DNA from 4 places in the Undibacterium sp. RuTC16W genome. Region 4 is predicted to be linked to each of the others. Evidence: predicted binding sites of a transcription regulator. Region 4 holds the regulator's gene; each other region holds the start of a gene.
The links. Region 4 encodes sigma-54, which starts transcription at its own class of promoters, with help from an activator protein. Its sites were predicted from a motif close to TGGCANGNAANCTGCTTT; they were not measured.
Positions count from the first base shown of each region.

Region 1: a site for sigma-54 is predicted at 1,434-1,451, ahead of ACO0K4_RS04100 (PEP-CTERM sorting domain-containing protein). Genes of this name have one in related genera too.
Region 2: a site for sigma-54 is predicted at 969-986, ahead of ACO0K4_RS08235 (DUF4114 domain-containing protein). Genes of this name have one in related genera too.
Region 3: a site for sigma-54 is predicted at 2,543-2,560, ahead of ACO0K4_RS15560 (pilin). Genes of this name have one in related genera too.

Region 1 is NZ_JBMPPE010000001.1:919,135-925,059, reverse strand. Features, by position in the region: gene ACO0K4_RS04105 (PAS domain-containing protein) at 1-1,096, shown strand, start outside; gene ACO0K4_RS04100 (PEP-CTERM sorting domain-containing protein) at 1,551-2,336, shown strand; gene ACO0K4_RS04095 (helix-turn-helix transcriptional regulator) at 2,421-2,690, opposite strand; partial or broken gene ACO0K4_RS04090 (AraC family transcriptional regulator ligand-binding domain-containing protein) at 2,808-3,293, opposite strand; gene ACO0K4_RS04085 (GMC family oxidoreductase) at 3,735-5,336, shown strand; gene ACO0K4_RS04080 (substrate-binding periplasmic protein) at 5,361-5,925, opposite strand, start outside.
Region 2 is NZ_JBMPPE010000003.1:321,420-327,344, reverse strand. Features, by position in the region: gene rsxB (electron transport complex subunit RsxB) at 1-539, opposite strand, end outside; gene ACO0K4_RS08235 (DUF4114 domain-containing protein) at 1,045-1,641, shown strand; gene ACO0K4_RS08230 (polyhydroxyalkanoate depolymerase) at 1,787-3,022, opposite strand; gene ACO0K4_RS08225 (NAD(P)/FAD-dependent oxidoreductase) at 3,429-4,499, opposite strand; gene fdxA (ferredoxin FdxA) at 4,584-4,907, opposite strand; gene ACO0K4_RS08215 (sodium:proton antiporter) at 5,295-5,925, shown strand, end outside.
Region 3 is NZ_JBMPPE010000008.1:79,116-85,040, reverse strand. Features, by position in the region: gene sucD (succinate--CoA ligase subunit alpha) at 1-569, shown strand, start outside; gene ACO0K4_RS15570 (Stp1/IreP family PP2C-type Ser/Thr phosphatase) at 978-1,784, shown strand; gene ACO0K4_RS15565 (FHA domain-containing protein) at 1,825-2,433, shown strand; gene ACO0K4_RS15560 (pilin) at 2,609-3,067, shown strand; gene ACO0K4_RS15555 (pilin) at 3,158-3,616, shown strand; gene ACO0K4_RS15550 (pilin) at 3,736-4,194, shown strand; gene tfpZ (TfpX/TfpZ family type IV pilin accessory protein) at 4,325-5,086, shown strand; gene ACO0K4_RS15540 (hypothetical protein) at 5,157-5,456, shown strand; gene ACO0K4_RS15535 (tetratricopeptide repeat protein) at 5,679-5,925, shown strand, end outside.
Region 4 is NZ_JBMPPE010000002.1:461,245-467,169, reverse strand. Features, by position in the region: gene lptA (lipopolysaccharide transport periplasmic protein LptA) at 1-521, shown strand, start outside; gene lptB (LPS export ABC transporter ATP-binding protein) at 523-1,263, shown strand; gene ACO0K4_RS06475 (RNA polymerase factor sigma-54) at 1,281-2,771, shown strand; gene hpf (ribosome hibernation-promoting factor, HPF/YfiA family) at 2,905-3,249, shown strand; gene ACO0K4_RS06465 (MBL fold metallo-hydrolase) at 3,556-4,353, opposite strand; gene ggt (gamma-glutamyltransferase) at 4,514-5,925, opposite strand, start outside.

The DNA of each region.
Region 1 (5,925 bases), on a different contig from region 4:
CGACCAGAGACGCACCATGGATGCCTTGAAACAGAGCGAGCAGCGCTTGCAACGCCTGATCAATTCCAGTCTGATTGGCATAGCACAAGGTGGTGAGAACGGTCAGCTAAATGATGTCAACGATGTCTTTGCCCAACTCTGCGGCCACGCACGTGAGCATTTACTGAGTCGGCAACGAGTCTGGGAATTACTCTTGTCAGAGGCAGACATCCTGGTGTGCCGGCAAGCCTACGCCGAGTTATTGAGTGCGGGGACAACTGCCCCGTTTGAGGTCACCCTGAAACATCCTGGCGGTCACGACATACCGATCCTGGTCGGCCTTAGTCATCTGGAAAATTCTCGCAGCGAGTGGGTCGTTTTTGCCATGGACATCAGCGAACGTCATCGCATCAATCAATTGAAATCGGAATTTATTTCGGTAGTCAGCCATGAATTACGTACCCCGCTGACCTCGATACGCGGCTCCTTAGGCATCCTCGATTCCGGCATCGCCGGCGTACTGCCCGAAAAAGTCGGGCAACTCATCAAAATCGCCCATAACAATAGTCTGCGCCTGATCGATCTGGTCAACGATATCCTCGATATGGACAAGCTGGTTTCCGGAAAAATGCGTTTTAAATCCGAACCAGTCGATCTGGTAAGCCTGGTGGCAAACGCTATCGAGGCCAATCAAGCCTATGCGCAGACCTTAAAAGTCAGTCTGCGATTTGTTGCCAGCACTGAGATTGCCTGGGTGCTCGCAGACTCCGACCGGCTGATGCAAGTGATGGCCAATTTGCTGTCTAATGCTGCAAAGTTCTCGCCGGAGGGCGAGGTAGTCGATATTGAGATCACCGGCATCTCCCGCGATGAACATCGAAGCTATCGCATCACCGTCAGCGATAAAGGCCCGGGTATTCCGCCCGAATTCCAGAGCCATCTTTATGAGCCATTTACTCAGGCAGACGGCACCGACACCCGCCGCCGGGGCGGTACCGGCCTGGGCTTGCCGATTACCAAAACTCTGGTGGAAAAGATGAATGGTCAATTGGGTTTTACGACCGGGTCTGGGAGTGGTACTCAGTTTTGGTGCGAGTTTGTTGTATTCACTCAATAAGCTGTCCGCTTAATTTAATCTCCCCAGATCACAACACATACCACTCCATCCGACATCAAGCCTCAAGCATTACCTCTTAATTGACTGTAATCCAAACGACTTCCTCATCAGTCCGAACACTATCTTTTTAGTTAATAAAGAATGTCACATCGGCCGCGCCTGCCACAGCCATAACGAATAAAATAAATATCAATATAGCAAAACATAATAGTATCAATTCGATAAGTTGAACTAAGGCATTAGATAAGTTTGATCACTAATTAAATAAGTGTCGACCCACTTTACAATGGATTAAAGAAACTTATATAACTACATGATAAATAAAGATATTTTTATCTGGCACACGATTTGCTTATGTTCATTGTCGTTGATGAATGTCTATATAAAAAGACATCATAATCAGCAATAAATTATTGTAGGTAACGAAGTAACTTTGTCAACTCAGGAGCAAAAAATGAATGTTAAAAAATTAATTACAGCGGTAGCGACATTAGCTGCCATGCTGCCAGCGGTATCTCATGCTTCACCAGTTGTATACGATTTGGCATTGCCAAATATCAGCACATTTGACAATACAATCACAGGAACAGGTTCAACAGTTCAGGTTGTACAAGTTGTTAACGGTTCTGCTGCTTATCATTATCTCGACAGCAACAACGTTGTACAAACATTGACAGTTACCCGCGCCAACGGCAGCGCTGCAGTCGCATCTGGCGGCTATACCAGCGGCAGCCACTCTCTGAGCGGTTCTGTGTACAACATCAACCCAAGCAACAATGGTACTGATGCTATTCCAGGCCAAAGCAGCGGTTTGCACTTTTCTTTCTCCAGTGCTGTAAATGCATTTGGTTTCGAAATTGGTGACTGGGCAACATGCTGCACAAGCAGCGGCCCACGCCCTACTCCTGGTGTACCTAAGTTTGGCTCAGGTTTATGGATTGCGTTTAATGGTGGCGCGGCAACATTGCCAGCAAACGCATTGTCTGCAAACGACAATCCTGGCTATGCGTTAGACCGTAGTTTCACTAACTTCATCGGTGCAATTGACTCATCCGGTACTTTCACTTCAATCGATTTCTGGGGTGATGGTTTTGGCGAATTCCTGGTAGCTGGTGGTTCATTCCGTTTTGCATCCGTACCACTGGGCTCAGTTGGCGTTCCAGAACCAGGCAGCCTGGCACTGTTAGGCTTGGGCATCGCTGGTTTGGCATCTCTGCGCAAACGTAAAAACGCTGCATAAGCAATACAAAATCAGTCTCGACGGAAAGAGCCCGGCATCGCAAGATGTCGGGCTCTTTCTTTTTGCGCTCAGTTTTCCGGACTCTTAGCACCTGAGACGAAATTCTGAAGGCGTGAGCGAAGTCCAGCGCTGAAAGGCGCGGCGAAAACTGCGTGCATCCGAGTATCCGAGCTTCTCTGCAATGTCCTCCATGCTTAATGTCGTGATCAATAAGCGCTTTGCCCGTTCCATCCTGACCATCTCGGTCACATGCTGATAAGAAGTACCTTCGCGGACTAATAAGCGGTGCAAGGATCGCGGACTTAATCCCAGCGCAAATGCTATATCCTGCGCATTAAAAAATTCACACTGCATGGCAACCAGTTTGCGTATCAGACTTTGTTTACCCAGGACGCCAATGCCAGCCAACTCTCTGTCGCAAGCATCGCGAATGCGTTGTGCATGATCGCTACGCTCTGATAATGGAATATCGAGCATCGCGCTTGAAAACACCATACGACTGCTGTCCGCACCGAGGATCACCGGACAAGCAAAAAAAACTTCCAGCATGGATCGGCTCGCATTTAAATTACCGCGTAATTCAACACGGCTGAGAAGGAATTTTTTGCAAGATAACTTACGTGCGGCGTTCAGCGCAGTCGCCAGATGGTCAACATCCAGAAAATCTTGTAATTCCTGATCATCAAACAGAGCATGTGATACCAGTGCAGCCTGCCGCACTTCACGCACCTTACTCATATCAATCGCCTCGGTCTCCAGGGTAAGTTGCAACATGGATCCGGCAATCAGCTGATATTCCAGGCCAAATGCCAGTGCACGCCCCAGACTAGGCTGAGCCAGCATGCCCTCCCCCATGTCGCCAAGATGCGCGATGGACTTACGGCTGCCGGACAATAGCGCGATATCCGCACCACCAAGTCGTCTGGCCTGCAGCAATCCCTCCCGTGCCTGGGTATAACTGACTCTTGCGGCAACGGGTAATTGAGTGTTGTTGCTCGGAAAAAAGCGGGAAACATCTCATGCAAACGCCACTGCTGTTCGCGACCGATCGCAAACAAGCCAGAAAACGGATGCATAGGAACAAACACATCCTGTACCGACAATAGTGATGGCTCGCGCCTTACCACCCTGTCTTGTGGAATAAGCACATCACTCGATTGGGCTTGAAGTTGATGTTGATGCCGATGTATTAACAGACCCAGGTTCCCAAGATTAAAATCAATACCACAGTCGTTGGCAGCAAATGTCCTTACCACCACCATCGTTTAGAAATAAGATAGGTTCTAACGTACACGGCTTTCGCTGAAGCATCAATATGCGACGCAACAAGTCCGCTGACGAAGCATGCGCACAAGACGCCACCATTTACACATCAATTGATCCAGAGGACGAGACACTATGAGTGAAGCAATAGCAGATTACATCGTCGTTGGCGGTGGCGCGGGCGGTTGTGCCGTTGCGGGCCGGCTGACAGAGAATCCCGATACCACTGTCACCGTATTAGAAGCTGGCAACGACGGTGATAGCTGGGTGGTAAAAACTCCCTTCGCAGTGGTCGCGATGCTACCCACCAAGCTGAATAACTGGGCATTTGAAACACTGCCTCAGCCGGGCTTAAACAATCGCCGTGGCTACCAGCCTCGCGGTAAAACATTAGGCGGCTCCTCTGCCATTAACGCTATGGTGTATATACGAGGCCATCGCTGGGACTACGATCACTGGGCATCGCTGGGAAATACCGGCTGGTCATTTGATGAGGTACTGCCCTACTTCAAACGCTCAGAAAACAATGCCAGTCTGGGCGGCGCCCTGCATGGCCAGTCAGGTCCTTTACGCGTCAGCGATCTGCGCTCTGACAACCCGTTTCAGCAACTCTATCTGGAGGCAGCGAAGCAAGCGGGCTTTAAGATTAACCATGATTTCAACGGCGAAGATCAGGAAGGTATCGGCATTTATCAGGTAACGCAACACGAAGGTGAACGCTGGAGCGCCGCTCGCGGCTATCTGCATCCGCATATGGGCAAACGCACTAACCTCAATGTGGAAACCGACTGCCACGTAACGCGGATTCTGTTTGAAGGAAAGCGTGCCGTAGGGGTTGAATTTATCCAGCATGGAGAGCGACGCAGCCTGCGTGCCCGGCGCGAGATTCTGCTTGCAGCAGGTGCGTTGCAAACCCCGCAAATTCTGATGCTGTCCGGCGTCGGTGATGGTAAAGCCTTGCAGGCAATGGGAATTCCTGTGATCCATGACTTGCCGGGTGTGGGACAGAATCTGCAAGACCATCCTGACTTCGTCTTCAAGTATCGCTCACGCAGCACAGACCTGGTCGGCATCTCACTAGGTGGTTCAGCACATTTAGCCAAAGAAGCCTGGCGATACAAGACCCAGCGCCGCGGCATGATCACTTCCAATGCAGCCGAAGGCGGCGGCTTTTTGAAAACAGACCCAGACCTGCCCGCGCCGGATATACAGCTGCATTTTGTCATGGCAATGATTGATGACCATGCTCGCAAGCTACATCTGGGACACGGCTACTCCTGTCATGTTTGTCTGTTACGTCCCAAGAGCATTGGTGAACTAAGCCTGGCAAATACAGATCCTTTGGCAGCCCCATTAATTAACCCGCGCTTTTTGGAACATCCAGACGACATTGAGACCTTACTGAAAGGCTTTAAACTCACCCGTCAACTCATGGATTCCCCTGCACTAGCATCGATGCGCACCAGCGATTTTCAAACCGCCAAGGTCAAAACCGATGATGATATCCGCGCCGCCTTGCGGCAATACAGCGACACGGTTTATCACCCGGTAGGCACCTGCAAAATGGGAATTGATGCGATGGCCGTCGTCGACCCCGAGTTGCGGGTGCATGGCTTGATGGGATTGCGTGTCGTGGACGCCTCCATTATGCCGACCCTGATTGGCGGGAATACCAATGCACCGACAATGATGATAGGAGAAAAAGCAGCCGATCTGCTACGCCAGCAACCAGCTTAACAGGCGACGTACTGGATAAGCTTTCTACTGCCTGGACTGGCCAGATTTTTCTGAAAAAATTCTGGCCAGTTCTCCGCTCGACCTGCCGCGCAAAATTGCCGCATTCAGTTTAGCTATCACGCCGTGGTCGGCGTCTGCTCGTATCGCAAAGTGGATATCGACCGACGTAATCGGTTTCGGTAATACACAAAAAGCCTTACCCGCTGCCTGATCCGCTCCCAGCGTTGTATATGCAACGGCGTTCACTTCCGCGACCAGGCGTTGTGCTGCAACCGACCTGCTGAAAAAAACGATCGCGTCCATACGGCGGGTATAGAGTTTTCTTAAACGCGCGGCGTTCGAATTGGTATCGTATTCCACCTTGAATATTTGATTGGCTGCCTGATCAAACTCATTGCCATAACTCGCTCCACGGGCAACGCCGATGACTTTGCCACGCAGATCGGCAAGAGTCGAATACGGAAAGACGCTGTCGCAACGGCTGATCAATACGACCTGTTCAGCAAACAATGGCTCAGAAAACCGCAGCAGTTTTTGTCGTTCGGGTGTTTTTGAAATACCAAAAATCACCCCATCGCCGCGGTAAGCA
Region 2 (5,925 bases), on a different contig from region 4:
CGGGTCTCTCTTTTTAATCGTAATTCACGTGCATGAAATTGCTGACGAGCCTGATCCGCCTGATCTGGTGTCCACGCATTCCAGCCCGTTTTACCCGGCGTGACATCGATCATGCTAATGCAGTCGACCGGGCAGGGGGCGACACAGAGGTCGCAGCCGGTGCAGAGTGATGGTATTACGGTATGCATTTGCTTTGCCGCGCCAAGTATTGCGTCAACGGGACATGCCTGAATACACAGCGTGCATCCTATGCAATACGCTTCATCAATTACCGCGACGGGTCGCACGCGTTCTAGGCCATGACTGATATCGAGGGGAATACTGGGTTTACCCAAGAGTTCCGCGAGGCGATTGACACCTTCTTGTCCACCGGGCGGGCATTGGTTGTAATTCGCCTTAGCCTCAGCAATTGCCTCAGCATAGGGACGGCAGGCAGGATAGCCGCATTTGGTACACTGGGTTTGCGGTAGCAAATTTTCTAATTGGTCTGCGAGGGTGGGTGACACGTGCTTTTTCTGTGGAATAGCGAAGATGCCTATTATCCTTGAAACAGCAACTTGTCGGGCAGTATTGCTGTTGCTGTGAGGGGAGTAGAGCTGCGCTTGTTCTGTTGAGTTATGAGCCCAGTCAGGAGTTGACGGACTGTCGGAATTATTTACAGTCAGTCAGACTACTCTCTTTAAAGCAATATTTTTGCGTCTTGGCTGGCGCTGTTTAATTATTGCTACTAAGAAAAAGATACGTATTTTTTGATCAAACACAGGCTTAACAATACGAACAAATATCGTCTTGATAATCGACACTAGACTGTGTTCATTACGGCCTAAGGCGCGCCAGTGTTGAGTTTTAAGAGAATGTCAGTATTTTGGTGTGGTCATGGATTGAGTGTTTGAATCCGGACTATCGGATTAGGGTGGGGGAACTGTCATTGTCTTGAATAAGACGGCAATGATGATCTCAGGGCAACGTGGAACGGAATTTGCAACACTAACGATATGTAATGGTATCCACTCAATTTTTCGCCAATTTATTAAAGGAAATCACATGAAGCTCAAGTCTTTGTTTGCTGCTTTAGTCATCAGTCTCGGTGTTGCTTCAAGCGCATCTGCCGTACCAACGGCATACGGTGCCAGCGGCACACCAAACCCAACACTCTATAGCTTTGTTGCCACTACCACTGGCGATGTCTTGGCTTATTTTGCTGATTCGACCGCAGGGTACACGAATACCTTGAGCTTACTGGTCAATGGTGTTGATACCGGTATTAGTGGCTTGAATAACCACACGTCTGTGTATGGACAAATGCTGAACTTCGGCACAGTCAATGCAGGTGATAGTCTGGTGTTCCGTTTAAATGTGTTGAATAACGGCGATACCTGGTACTCACAAAAATCACTGAACTCTGATGGCGTTAATCATATTTATTCGAGTTCTTACGCTGGAGATATCGCTATTCCTGCTGGCGTGTATGTGGCTTTTGAAGATTTGAGAAACGGTGGCGATTACAACTACCATGACGAAAACTTCGTGTTCACCAACGTTAGCAATGCGCAGGCAATTCCTTTGCCTGCAACACCATTGTTATTCGGTCTGGGTCTGGGCCTGCTGGCACTGGTCGGCAAACGTCGCAAACAAGATTGATTTGTTCAGGGAGTACTGGCAGATAACCCTGTCTGATCCCCTAAATAAAAAAACCGCTTAGTCTTAAGCGGTTTTTTTGTGAGTCATCGCGATAAATCAGAACATCACCAGCGTAATTTTCTGGCGTGATTGCTAAGGTAGAAAATTAACGATGTTCCTGAATGAACTCACCGATTTTTGGTGCAATAATTTCGCGCCAGCGGCGACCGGAGAAAATCCCGTAGTGACCGCAGCCCGGTGCGACGAAATCCTGTTTCATCTTGGCTGGTATGCCACTGCACAGATCATGTGCTGCCTGCGTTTGTCCCGGACCTGAGATGTCATCGAGTTCGCCTTCGACAGTGAACAGGGCAACGGTTTTAATGTCCTGTGGGCGCACTAATTTGCCTTCGACTTCCCATGTACCTTTAGGCAGATTAAATTCCTGAAACACGGTTTTAATCGTTTCCAGATAGTAGTCTGCCGGCATATCAAGAACTGCATTGTATTCATCGTAGAATTTGCGATGCTGCTCCGCCGATTCATCATCGCCTTGTACCAGATGCTGGTAAAAATCCCAGTGACTTTGCGCATGACGATCAGGGTTCATGGCGACGAAGCCAGTGTGTTGCAAGAAGCCTGGATACACTTTGCGGCCATAGCCGGGGTAGTTGGCTGGTACGCTGTAGATGACAGTATTTTCAAACCATGAAAATTTCTTTTCGGTGGCAAGATTATTGACTTGTGTCGGTGATTTACGTGGATCAATCGGACCACCCATCATGGTCATTGTTTTTGGCAATTTCGGGTCTTTGGCGGTTGCCATCAGAGCGATCGCGGCAAGTACCGGCACCGTTGGCTGACATACGGAAATGACGTGTACATCCGGCCCGAGCAAGCGAATGAAATCTTGAACATAGTAGATGTAATCATGCAAATGGAAGGTACCTTCGCTGAGCGGCACCATCCGCGCATCGGTCCAGTCGGTGATGTACACATCATGTTGCGGCAACAGTCCGCGCACTGTGTCGCGCAGCAATGTTGAATGATGGCCGGACAGCGGCGCAACCAGCAAGACAGTTGGCTGCTTGAGTTTAGTTAACTCTTTTTCAGGCAAATTCTTTTTGAAGTGCAGTAGTTTGCAAAATGGTTTGATTACTGCGGTACTTTGCACAACTTCTACCGTTTGTTTGTCGACGGTAGTGGTGGCGATGCCAAATTCTGGTTTTTCGTAATCTTTACCGAGGCGGAACAGCAACTCATAACCCGCAGCGATACGCTGTGCATAAGGGGAGTGCGCCAGAGGAGAAACAGGATTGGTAAATAGCTTCGATGATGCTTCTGCCCATTGTGTCATCGGGTTCAGAAAAGCGCGGTTCAGTTCATGAAGTTGATAGAGCATAATCGTGTCTTTCGGATAGGTGTATCAATTCAAGATTAGAAAAAGTAGTCTAGCTTGTTGCAATGCATCATAAACCAGATTTAAAACTTTGTCGCAGCTGTAGCCAAATCGCTGTTGCCGCGATGTAAATTACTGTTAAATCTTTAATCTTAAAACAAGGAAATTTTTTCCCTGCCAGCTCGTCTTGCGATACCACACCACAGCATCTCAGATTTTCTCAATGTGAGTGATGAGAAATATTCAGACATGCTAAGACATGTTCAATTATGTTCAATCATGTTCAGGTAGATATCCAGACGAATATCCAGATCTCAATTTAATCCTCTGTGCAGAGCTTGGTTTGGACACTTTCTGGACATAAAAAAACCGCAGCACAGGCTGCGGTTTTTGATGACAATAATCAGACTTAGTCGAAGACCGGTGTTTCCACACCCAAGATTTTGTGTAGTTTTGGTGAGGTCGTTGTGTATTGCATATGAATTTTCTTTTCAGGGAAAATATACGGTGCCGCACCGAACGCCGCCAGCGCTGCCTCATGGAAGCCTGACAAAATCAGTTTCTTTTTACCTGGATAAGTATTGATATCGCCGACCGCAAAAATACCGGGCACGTTAGTTTCAAACTTCTCAGTATTGACGACTTTTAATTGCTTACGCTCGATGTCGAGACCCCACTCAGCGATAGGACCGAGTTTTGGCGACAGACCGAAGAACACCAGCAAATTGTCCAAAGGCATACGACGTGTCACGCCATCAGCGCCCGTGACCTTAATTTCGGACAGCAAATCGTCTTTGGTTTCGATACCTGTGACCTGACCAATCGTCAATTGCATCTCATAGTTCTCGCACAGCTCTTTCATCTTTGCAACGGAAGCGGGTGCCGCACGGAAATCATCACGACGATGTAGCAGCACGACGGACTCTGCTTTGCCGACCAGATTTAACGCCCAGTCGAGTGCAGAGTCGCCGCCGCCGCAGATCACCAGATTTTTGCCGTGGAACTGGCTAGGATCTTTGACGCGGTAGAAGACTTGTTTATTGTCAAAAGCCTCAATGCCTTCTACTTTTAATGTGCGTGGCTGGAACGAGCCGACGCCAGCAGCGATGAAAATCGTTTTGGTGATGAAGCGGGTGCCTGTTGATGTTTCCAGATCAAAGCGGCCATCTTCACGACGTGCAACCAGCGTCACTTCTTGACCCAGATGGAAGGTCGGTTCAAACGGCTCGATCTGTTTCAGCAGATTGTCAGTCAACTCTTGTCCCGTGCAGACAGGTACAGCAGGGATGTCGTAGATAGGCTTGTCGGGATACAGCTCAACGCACTGACCACCAACCACGGCGAGTGAATCGATCACGTGAGCTTTGATTTCCAGCAGACCTAATTCAAATACTTGAAACAGTCCGACCGGACCAGCGCCAATGATCACGGCATCTGCCTCGATCACTGCATTGACTGGATTTGTTTTAATGTTTTCCATACGACTTGGTATTTCCTGATTTTCTTGCGAGCGAGAATAAGTGAGTGGGTAAGCGCATTGCAGCGTGTTTACCGCGATAACCGATTAACGTTCCAGATACTGCAATTTATCTTTAACATCTTTCCAGTCATCGGCATCTGCCAATGGGCTGGTTGTTTTAGTAATGGACGGCCAGCTACGGATCAGATCAGCATTGATCTTGATGAACTGTTGTTGATCCGCTGGTACATCTTCCTCGGCATAGATCGCGTTGACCGGACATTCAGCGACGCACACAGCGCAGTCGATGCATTCGTCTGGATCAATTACCAGGAAATTGGGACCTGCGCGGAAGCAGTCCACCGGGCATACATCCACGCAATCGGTATAGCGGCAACGGATGCAGGATTCGGTCACAACGTGGGTCATAACAGTCCTTCTTTAAGTATTCGGGGGTATTAAGGCACAACCATCAAGTGCTATGGCTGCAAAGCCTTGTATTTTAAGGCAATTTCAACTAACTCACAAATTAGGCTTAGATAAATTACGAATAAGCAAATACGTTGCGCGCGTTGCTTGCCCTGCCGGAGTCAACTGATAAGATGCTAGCAAATCGTCGAACCGGCGGTTTGATATGCATCTAGTTGTGCCGATACGCATTTAAAAGCCGGACTGTCGGATGAAATTTTTGATTGCTGCAAAATTGTTGTGATTAGCAAAATTTTATCCCTTGTTTCCGGCTACCATGCGTATCCCGCAAATTTCGTTTTTGCTCGCTACTTTCTGCGGTTCATCATGACAATAAAAAATATCTTAATGAGACCAACACACGCTATCTGCCCGGCAGGATTTGTTTATTTATTTGCTTTGTTTTTTCTGTTACTGCCCGCGCTGAGCTTTGCGGGCGATTTGCAGGGTTCTTCTTTGTCGGCATTTTGGGCCATCCCTTTTGCTGGCGTGTTGATGTCCATCGCCTTTGCTCCTATGCTGATACCGGCGATCTGGCACGCGCATTTCGGCAAAATTGTTGCTGGCTGGTCGCTGGCCTTTCTATTGCCTTGTGCTTATGTGTTTGGCGCGGATGTGACGTCGGGCAGTATTGCGCATACGCTGTTTGCTGAATATCTGCCGTTCATGATTTTATTGAGCAGTTTGTTTGTGATTGCTGGCGGTATTTGTCTGAACGGTAATCTGCATGGCACACCGGAACTGAATACAGGTTTGCTGATCATCGGCACCGTGCTGGCCAGCGTGATGGGCACGACTGGCGCTGCGATGCTGCTGGTGCGCCCGCTGATCAGAGCCAATGACAATCGCCAGCATGTGAAGCATGTCATGGTGTTTTTTATTTTTCTGGTAGCGAATGCCGGTGGTGCTTTGACGCCGTTAGGGGATCCGCCTTTATTCCTCGGATTTTTACAAGGGGTAGATTTTTTGTGGACACTGA
Region 3 (5,925 bases), on a different contig from region 4:
TCCGTGACATGATGATGTTGAAAGACCGCATGGCAAAGTCCGGCAGTAAAACAAAATTGCTCGGCCCTAACTGCCCAGGTCTGATTACACCAGACGAAATCAAGATCGGCATCATGCCAGGCCATATCCATCGTAAAGGTCGTATCGGCGTGGTTTCCCGTTCCGGTACGTTGACTTATGAAGCAGTGGGTCAATTGACTGCACTGGGTCTGGGTCAGTCTTCTGCTGTTGGTATTGGCGGTGATCCTATCAATGGTCTGAAACATATCGACATCATGAAGATGTTCAATGATGATCCAGATACTGATGCTGTCATCATGATCGGTGAAATCGGCGGCCCAGACGAAGCCAATGCATCCTATTGGGTACGCGACAACATGAAGAAGCCAGTTGTTGGCTTCATCGCCGGGGTGACTGCGCCTCCGGGCAAACGCATGGGCCATGCTGGCGCGCTGATCTCCGGTGGTGCTGATACTGCACAAGCCAAGCTCGACATCATGGAAGAATGCGGCATTAAGGCCACTAAAAACCCGTCAGAAATGGCGCGTTTGTTGAAAGCCATGCTGTAATCTTTGCAGCCACAAAAAAGGGGAGCTTTGCTCCCCTTTTTTTATTGCAATGATCGAAAGGTCTTATAAGTAGGTAAGTGCTAGTTAATGGGCTAGTGGTAGATAGCAATACTCTATAATCGCATTGATAAAATTGCATTCGACCATTGAGTTTTTTTCGATGTGATAATGCAAAGGGATGCGGCTTCGTCACGACAGTTTTTATATGTAGGTATCAAAAACCAGACTGCTATTAGGCTGCTACACCAATTGACTATATCGAGTAATGTTGGAAATTACTTATCTTTACGCAACAATTCCTCTGGTTAGTGTTAAGCTTAGCCGCACAGGCTTACTGGCTGCATTTTCAGTTTTCACAAATGCCAATGACCTTTAACGCATAGCCTGAACTTAACTACTTTTATATCCATGTCATTTCAACGCGTATTAGAGTTTGCAGGTCTCTCAGATACCGGACTGGTACGTGCGCACAATGAAGATGCCATAGAGATTTGCGCAGAAGCGGATTTCGCCATATTGGCTGATGGCATGGGTGGCTACAATGCCGGTGAAGTCGCTAGTAAAATGACTGTTGACAGTATCAGGCAGCAGCTACTTCGTAAAAAATCGTCGACATTTTCTTCTCTGTTTGGACATAAAACATCGATCGCTATGCGATGGATTAAAGATGCTATTGATCTGGCCAATAATCAGGTTTGGGGTGCTGCACAGGAGAGCGCAGAGCTCATCGGCATGGGAACTACGGTTGTCGTTGCATTTTGCCATTACGATAAATTACTGGTTGCACATGTCGGTGATTCCCGGATCTATCAATATAGATCCGACAAGTTACGACAGATCACTCATGATCATTCCGTATTGCAAGCGCAAATTGATGCCGGATTGATCAGCGAAGAAAATGCTCAGTTTTCACCAATCAAAAATCTCATCACCAGAGCTGTTGGAGCACAAGACGACGTGGAAGTGGAAATCCATGAGCATCCAATGGAGGAGGGCGACATTTACCTGCTATGCTCCGATGGATTGACCGATATGCTCAATCATGATCAAATTCTTCATCTGATGAGGCAGCATGCCGATAATTTAAAACTATGCTGCCAAGTCCTAATTGATAGCGCAAACGACCAGGGTGGTCGTGACAATATTTCAGTGATTTTGATGAGAATTTCGAAGCTAGGATCACAATCGCTAAAGAATTACATCCTGTCAAAATAGATTAATCACTGTGGTCAGGTTTTTTTAAAAAGAGAGCACTATGGCGAAAATCGTCGTCACTTTCAATGGTCTGGTTCAAAAAGAAATCAGCATCCTCAAACCCCGGCTGACAATCGGACGACGCCCTACGAACGACATCCCCATCGATCATTTAACTGTCAGCGGTCAGCACGCAGTCATCGATACCACATCGACAGGATCATTCGTACTCGATCTGGGTAGTACCAATGGCACCATGGTTAATGGGCAGCCCATCAAAAAACATCTGTTGCAGCATGATGATGTTATTGATGTTGGTAAATATAAGTTGAGGTTTCAGGCTGAGTCAGTGGCTGATTCGCTTAATGGGGCGGCAAATTTGATAACAGCCATTCCAGCTGAGCAAAAAGCGTCTGTCATCAAAGTTCAAAGCGGCCCCAATGCTGGGCGAGAATTGATTTTGAATAAACCCGTGACAACAATCGGTAGCCCGGGTATTCAGGTAGTTGCTATTACCAGACAGGATAGATCTTATTTTATTACTCATGTAGATGGCGACTCGGTCCCTACAGTTAATGGACAGAGTATCAGCTTAAAACCTCAGGTCCTCAACAATGGAGATGTAATTGACATGTCTGGTACCAAGCTTGCATTTGTCGCAGTACAGTAGATGACAAATTTTTGCCTTCAAAGTTTAACCGACAAAATTTGTCAATTAAATGGCTTGTTTACTTAGCTATTTTGTCGTTTTGTGTCTGAAAGAATAATTATTTCAGGGGTGGCACGGCATTTGCTGAACAAGCTGATGTAAGTCCCTAATTTTTTAGTCACTCAGGAGTTTGAACATGAAATCCAATAAAATGATCCAACGCGCACAAGCTGGTTTTACTTTGATTGAATTGATGATCGTTGTTGCGATTATCGGTATTTTGGCAGCAGTTGCTTTGCCAGCCTACAACGACTACACAACTCGCGCACAAGTTGCCGAGGTAACTGAATTGATCGGTGGTTTAAAAGCGCCGGTTGCTGAATACGGTTACCAAAAGAATGCTTGGCCGACAGCTTTCATTGTTTCAACTGGTACGCCTGCTGCGACAGAGTTGACAGCAACTATTACAGGTAAATACTCAACTGTGACTACTCCAATGACAGGCACATTTCCTGCTGGCACTATCACTGGCACTATGAGTTCCGGTCAAGCGAGTACAAAGACTGTTACGTTTGTTACTGCTGACGGCGGCAACACGTGGGATTGTACTGGTGGTACGATTGATAAAAAATATCGCCCAGTAGCTTGTAAGTAATTAGATGACACTAAAAAAGCGCTCTTTGAGCGCTTTTTTTAAAGAAACTAGAAGATATTTCTAATTTCTAACTTTCAAGGCGGTTTATGTATGAGAGCTAAAAAATTAATAAAACCCCTGCAAACAGGTTTTACCTTAATTGAATTGATGATCGTTGTTGCGATTATCGGTATTTTGGCAGCAGTTGCTTTGCCAGCCTACAACGACTACACAACTCGCGCACAAGTTGCCGAGGTAACTGAATTGATCGGTGGTTTAAAAGCGCCGGTTGCTGAATATGGTTACCAAAAGAATGCTTGGCCGACAGCTTTCATTGTTTCAACTGGTGCGCCTGCTGCGACAGAGTTGACAGCAACTATTACAGGTAAATACTCAACTGTGACTACTCCAATGACAGGCACATTTCCTGCTGGCACTATCACTGGCACTATGAGTTCCGGTCAAGCGAGTACAAAGACTATTACGTTTGTTACTGCAAATGGTGGCAATAGTTGGGACTGCACAGGTGGTACGATTGACAAAAAATATCGGCCAGTAGCTTGTAAGTAATTAAGTATGCAAAAAAAGCGCTCTAAGGGGCGCTTTTTGTCATTTTAACTTGCGGCATGTAGTTTGCTTATTGGTAATCCTAGTATTCACAATTTTCTGCTTATATTAGGAGGTCAAAAATGTTATTACAAACATCAAAATTATCATGTCAAAAAGGTTTTACCTTAATTGAGCTAATGATTGTTGTCGCAATTATCGGAATTTTGGCTGCAGTTGCTCTGCCAGCTTACAATGATTACACCACGCGCGCGCAAGTGGCTGAAGCAGTAGAATTGGTAGGGGGCATGAAGGCCACCACGTCAGAGTATGCCTATCAAAAAAACAGTTGGCCAACGGCCTTCGTATTATCTACCTCATCACCTGCAGCATCTGAGATTATTGCAACTCTTAATGGTAAATATTCGACCATTTCCAGTCCTATGACCGGAACGTATCCTCAGGGGACAATCACCTCAACGATGATATCTGGTCAGGCTAATACACAGACTATCACTTTCGTTACGGCGGATGGTGGAAATACCTGGAGCTGTACTGGCGGAACCATTGCCTTGAAATATCGTCCTGTGTCATGTAAATAACGTTTTGCCAAGTTAACCACGCAAGCATTCTACTTTCGTTGATCTGGTGTAACGATGGTCATTCAACCGGACACATGTTGTCCTTTTGATTTTTATCGTTTTTTTATCCATCTAATTACGTTGCTTCCAAATGATACATATTCAATCTCGTTTAAAAGCGGCGGGCGTACATTTAATAGTGTCTAGTGTACTTGCCATGACAGTTGCTAGCCTTGTACTACTTGTTTGGTATCCTGAGTCATATAGTAAATTATGTGGCGGTATCTCGCTACTGTACATTGTTACTTCCGTTGATCTGATCTTAGGGCCTATATTAACTTTTGTTGTGTTTAATCGACTTAAAGAAAAAAAAGAATTAATTCGTGATGTCTCAATTATTTGTGTTCTACAAACGATAGGATTTATTTATGGCCTGCACACAGTCTATATTGCTCGTCCAGTAGCACTCGTATATGAGGGGGCTCGGTTTAGAGTGGTAACGGCAATCAGTGTTCCTAAGGAAGAACTCTCCAAGGCTGAACCGGAATTTGCGGTACTTTCTCTCAACGGCCCAAAGCTATTAGGTATCAGAGAGTTTAAGAATCAAGAAGAGAAATTTGATGCTGCCAATAAGGCATTGGCAGGCATGGATGTAGGTGTTAGGCCTATTTTTTGGCAGGATTATTCGCTGTCCAAATCACAAGTACTTAAAACCGCCAGGCCTGTATCGGAGCTATATAAAAAATATCCAGACTCAAAGGATCTTATAGATGCCAGTATCAGTAAAACTGGGTTAGATAAGGACAAGCTTGCTTTTCTTCCTGTCATTGCTCGATTGTCTGACTGGAGTTTATTGTTAGATACCAGAACGGGGCAGCCCGTAGGTTTTATAGAAAAAGATGGTTTTTTCTAATTTGCGATGAATCCCTGCTAGCAAGTAATGATTCACCTCCAGGCTTATTTTCTCTATTCTGAAAATTAATATGAACATATTTAGCTGGTTTGATGCGTCTCAGGAAAAACAATTTGGCTTGACCTTAGCGCAAGCACTAATTGAAAGGACGCCGGTAGATAAGGCCCTTAGCGAAGGTGCTTTAAGTAAAAAACATGAAGCAATGTTGAATAAATTGAACCAATTAGCTATGGAATTCAAAAAAGACCGTAAATTGAATACCTACAAAAAAGCGGCTTTAGGAAACAGTTTTAAATGGGCCTTGATTACTAGGGGATACGACAGTAACTATGTCGATCAATTGACAAAATGGATTATTTTGAAATTGTAGTATCTCCATCTTAGAGCGCCAGCAATTAGCGGGACATTACTCGTTACTCGAATCATTTGATTTGTTAATTTCTTGAGCTAAGGTTTGAAATAAAAATATCTAAAACAATTCACCACACCTACACATTTTTGAATAGAGGATTATTTTTCTGGGGCCTTAAATGACAAGCAAGGTTCTACAGGCAATGCAATTCTATGTTTAACAAGTCCACCTATTTCCTTTATGTTTAATTGGTTAAAAAAAATCTTTAACGAATCGTCTCCGATTAGCCAACCGCCAAATATCGGAGCGAGTAAAAGCGAACATGATGTCCCGAACACGTTAATTAGTGCTAAAGATAGTGAAAAGCAGATTGCTAGTTCATTAATTGATCAGGGCAGATTAAGCGAATCCGAGTTGCATTATCGGAATGCACTTGAGTATGACAAAAGCGATCCAAGTACTTACGTTGCTTTAGGATTTGTATTAA
Region 4 (5,925 bases):
GCATCTTCACTGTGTCGCCTGCGGCATTTGCGGAAAAGGCTGACAGCTTGAAGAAGACAGCAATCAGCGCAGAACACCTGACTTCAGACGGAAAAAAGAGTACCTCAACACTGCTTGGCGAAGTCATTCTGGTCCGCGGCACTTTGCTGGTAAAGGCTGATCGTGCCGTTGTGACAGAGGCGGCTGACGGACACCAGACATCGGTTCTGTATGCCAATGCTGGCGGTCGTGTGTCGTTCCGTCAAAAGCGCGACGGTGGCCCTGATTTATGGGTCGACGGCTATGCCGACAGAGTTGAATACGACGACAGGTCTGAGCTGGTGAAATTCATTTCCAAGGCGAAGATCCGCTATCTTGACGGTAAAAATGTAACCCAGGAGCAGGAGGGGGAATATCTTTCCTACGACAGTATTAATGATGTCTTTGTTGCGACCAACAGCACGTCTGGAAAACAAGTTCCCGGTGGCGGTCGTGTTACTTTGATTTTAGAACCTAAAGCCGATAAGCAAACCAAAGAATAAGATGAGCACTTTATTGATCAAGGGTTTGCAAAAGCGTTACGGTGCGCGCCAGGTAGTGCGCGATGTGTCGCTTGAAGTAAAGAGTGGTGACGTTGTCGGTCTGCTGGGGCCGAACGGTGCGGGCAAAACGACATCGTTTTATATGATCGTTGGACTGGTTCCCTCTGATGCCGGTGAAATCAATGTGGACGGTGTAGACATCTCCCATTTGCCGATTCATCAACGTGCCGTTCTCGGCTTATCGTATTTGCCACAAGAGGCATCGGTATTTCGTAAGCTGACAGTCGAGGACAATATCCGTGCCGTGCTGGAGTTGCAAAAGGATGAACATGGCAAGTTTCTGAATTCAGCCGAAATTGAGAAACGCCTGGATACCTTGCTGGCCGATTTGCAGATCGAGGGCATACGTGAAAATCAGGCGCTTTCTTTATCTGGCGGTGAACGTCGCCGGGTAGAAATTGCCCGGGCACTGGCAACGAATCCGCGCTTTGTGTTGCTGGATGAACCCTTTGCAGGTGTTGATCCGATTGCTGTGATCGAGATTCAGCGTATCGTACGCTTCCTGAAAGAGCGCGGTATCGGTGTGCTGATCACCGATCATAATGTGCGCGAAACTCTAGGTATTTGCGATCACGCCTACATCATCAATCAAGGTGCAGTGCTGGCGAGTGGCAAACCGGAAGACATCATCACGAACGAATCCGTACGCAGGGTTTATCTGGGAGAGCATTTCCGCATGTAGCGGGAAGCGAGATGATGATGAAACAAAGCCTGCAACTACGTACCTCACAACACCTGGCGCTGACGCCGCAATTGCAGCAATCAATTCGTCTTTTGCAGTTATCCACGCTGGAACTACATCAGGAACTGGAAAACCTGTTGACTGATAATCCCATGCTGGAGCGGGTTGATGACCCCATGGATAATGCAGTGCGATTGCTGGCCGATGGCGCGATTAGCACCACCAGCAATAATTCAGAATCTGAATTTGCAGTACAGGAAGTCGGTGCCGAGACCGCCGCTCCGGTTGCTGATAGCGGTGACAATGCGGAAGTTGCTTCATCCGCGGACAGCACCAGCGCCAACGAAGAAGAGTGGAGTTTTGATGATGTACCGCTAGGCAGTAAGTCTTCAGAGGAAGAGGATGGACGTCCGCAATTAGAAGCTGCGCAAACCAGTTTGCGCGATCATTTGCTGGAACAGATGCGCCTGAATATTCGTGAGCCGCGTGATCGTGCCTTAATTGAGCTGATGATTGATGCGCTGGATCTCAGTGGTTATCTGATGGAGACCTTGGATGAAATCCATGCGAGTTTGCCGCTTGAATTGTGTGTAGAACCAGAGGAATTATCTTTCGCATTAACGATGCTGCAAAGCTTTGATCCCGCCGGGGTTGGTGCGCGTACGCCGTCGGAATGTCTAGCCTTGCAGATCAAACGCTTACCTAAGATTCCATTCGTGACACGTCGTCTGGCGCTGAAGATTGTTGAAGAACACATCATCTTGTTTGCGCAGCGAGATTTCAACAAACTGAAAAAAATTCTCAACTGCGATGATGAAGATTTGCGCGAGGCGCAGGTAGTGATTCGCCAGTGTAATCCTAAGCCAGGTGCGGATTTTGCAGCGGCGTCATCAGACTATGTGGTCCCCGATGTGATCGTCAGAAAGTCAGCAAATGGCTGGCAGGTTTTGCTGAATCAGGATGTCATGCCCAAGCTCCGCGTTAATAGTATGTATGCCAACATCATGAAGCAAAATCGCGGTGACGGAACGATGGGATCGCAGTTGCAGGAAGCGCGCTGGCTGATCAAAAACATGCGGCAACGCTTCGACACCATCTTGCGCGTTGCACAAGCGATAGTTGAAAGACAACGTAATTTTTTCACTCACGGTGCGGTTGCGATGCGCCCTCTTGTTTTGCGCGAAATTGCTGATACACTAGGTTTACACGAGAGTACTATTTCTCGTGTAACGACCCAGAAATACATGCTTACCCCGCATGGTATGTTTGAGTTGAAATATTTCTTCGGTAGCCATGTCGCGACGGAAACGGGGGGGGAAGCATCTTCCACCGCGATACGTGCACTCATCAAGCAGTTGATAGGAGCAGAAGACCAGAAAAGCCCACTCTCTGATAGCAAAATTGCAGACATGCTGGGTGAACAAGGCATGGTCATTGCGCGACGTACTGTTGCCAAATACCGTGAAGCCCTAAAAATTCCTCCAGTAAGCCTGCGCAAATCCTTGTAATGAACACCTGTAATTTAGTCTTGTAACTAAGCCTTGAAATTACGTTTTGTATTGCTATATATAATTTAGCTCGATGCATCAGAGCAAATGCTGAAGAAATTTATAGCAAGTAACATCACCATAGGAGCGTAGTATGAATCTCACCATCAGTGGACATCACCTCGAAGTAACTCCTGCAATACGTGAACATGTACAAAACAAGCTTGAGCGCATCAGGCGACACTTCGATCAAGTCATTGATATCGCCGTCATCCTGACGGTAGACAAGCTCCGGGAAAAGGAAAAACGGCATAAAGCAGACATTAATCTGCACATCAGTGGTAAAGATATCCACGTAGAAAGCCTGGCGCACGACCTCTACGCTGCGATCGACCTCCTCATCGATAAACTGGACAGACAAGTCATCAAACACAAAGACAAAATTCAAGATCATCAGCACGACGCCATCAAGCACCTGCCAGACCCGGCGTCGGTGTAAGTCATCAAGTCCGGTGTTCGTAGCCGGTACAAAAAAAAGGACGCTTCAAGCGTCCTTTTTCGTTGGGTACACCAAACGAACAGTGGCTTATTACCATCGATATCGAACCCGCAGGCTGGATACGGCTTCCAGGGGCTTTTCGTGCCAACAGCCGCAGCCTGCTTGCGGATTCGTTTTGGGGATTTCTAAAAACTCTTTAATCGATATTTCATGAAATCGCTTATTCCTGCCTTTCCTTTGTGTCCTGGCTTCTCTGTGGTGAGCGATCTTGATTTTTGCGTCAGTCCTGACTTAGTTACAGATTGTTTATAGAGCTAACTTTTGCCCGTGAAACCGATAGTGTTCCTGGGTAAATAAATCGATCCCGCATGGCAGGTTCTCTATCCAGTCCAGAAAAGCATGAATCGCTTCTCGCCCGATAAAATACCGTCCGTGCTGAGGTACCATCATCGCAATATCCATGTTTCTGACCATATTTGCCCACAAACGGCAGACTTTATTTGACACCATATAGCGTTGATGAAACCCTCGCATGGCTGGCAACTGATCTAAAAAAACTTCCTTTGTCGTGATGGGCTGACTGACGTCATGTGCATCGACCATCGACGCGCCCATGTCACCTGAGAACAGGATTTTGGAACGGCTATCGTAGAACTGAAAGTTACCTTCGGCATGCAAGAAATGTGCGGGAACAGCATGAATGGTCGTAACACCCATAGAGACAGGCATACCTTCGTCCGGTATGCCGACAATTCTGCCGTCTGAGCGGTTCAGATTGCAAAAATGCGGTACAAAACGCGACCATAGCTGCGATACATAGAGCTGGCATTCCGTACTGAATAACCACTTATCCAGAGCCCCGATGATGTCCGGATCCTGATGTGATGCAAAAAGGTATTTGAGGTTTTTCTTGGGTAAATAGCGTTGCATCGCTAATACCAAGCTGTTGTAAGTAATATTGCCAGACGGATCAAGCAGGGCACCTTGTCCTTCTGACACAATCAAAAATTGGTTCGCCTGTACCGCGCTATCGCCTGCATCCTTGACGAGATCATTGAACATCAGACAGATGTGATGAGCGTCTTTATATAATTCTATGGGCACTGCGATCTCCAGAGGGAATAGATATTTTCCATCGGGCAATTGTAGTGAGCGAGGGCGCGCTGGAATTGCGTTAGATCAGTAAAGCGCTTGATTCATATCAAGCGCTTGCAAATGACGGCGACGGCTGGCTGCTTGTGACTGAGGACGCTTCAATGAAAATTTAATAGCCTAAGGTTTTGCCGTCTGGATTGCGCGGATCGGAGTAGCCGTCGAAGCCATCGGTACCGATTTGTATGATTTGGGTCCTGCCCATGGCCGGAGAGATTTTTAGATTGTGACCTTTGAGTTCTAAGATACGTAAGGTATCCACGCTGATACCCCGCTCTGCACGCATCTGATCGGGCATCCACTGATGATGAATTCGCGGTGTAATGGTCGCTTGCGCGACGTTCATGCCATGGTCAATAACGTTCAAAATAGTTTGCAGGGTCGTCGTGATAATACGGCTGCCTCCAGGACTGCCGGTTGTCATGAATGGCTTCCCGTCCTTCAGGATAATTGTCGGGGACATTGAGCTAAGCGGACGCTTATAGGCGGCGACGGCATTTGCATCGCCACCGATGAGGCCGAATGCATTCGGTGTTCCGGCCTTCACTGAAAAATCATCCATTTCATTGTTCAAAGTAATGCCGGTACCTGCTGCGACGATACCACTGCCAAAATTCAGATTTAAGGTGTAAGTCGTGGCAACTACATTGCCATGCTGATCGGCGGTCGCAAAATGCGTGGTCTGATCGCTCTCGTAAGGGGCTATATTGCCAGGCTTTATTTGCACAGATGGTGTGGCATGATCGGCGTTGATTTTTTTAACGAGCTCGTCGGCATACGTCGTTGAGGTTAGTGCTTTTACGGGTACTTTAAAAAAATCAGGATCGCCGAGATATTCGGATCTGTCGGCATAAGCCAGCTTCATGACCTCGGTCATCAGATGTAAATTCTGCGCACTATTACTCGCTTGTTCCTTGATCGGGAAGTGCTCCAGCATATTGAGCATCTGTATGATGTGGATGCCGCCTGAGCTGGGTGGTGGCATCGACATGACCTGATAGCCACGATAATTGCCTTTGACCGGTTCGCGCTCAATGACCTTATAGTTATTGAGATCGTCAATGCCAATGATGCCTTGATGTTTTGCCATTTCAGCAGCAATTTTTTTTGCAATACTGCCCTGGTAAAAAGCTTGAGGGCCGTCTTTCGCAATGAGTTTTAGTGAGTTGGCTAAATCCTTTTGAACTAACTTTTCTCCGACGCGCAAGGGGCGTCCATTTTTGAAAAAAATCGCTTTACTCGACTCCCACGCGCCTAAGTGATCACGCTCTGCGTCCAGAATACTGGCCAGATGAGGACTGACTTCAAAGCCTTGCTCCGCTAGCTGGATTGCTGGTGCGATGACGTCAGATAGTGTCATTGTGCCGAATTTATTCAGTGCGAGACTGAGGCCTGCAACGGTGCCCGGTACGCCGACCGCCAGGTGGGAATATAAGGATTTGCCAGGGATGACCTGGCCTGCCTGATCGAGATACATATCGCGTGTTGCACGTATCGGCGCCATTTCACGAAAATCGAGGGCGA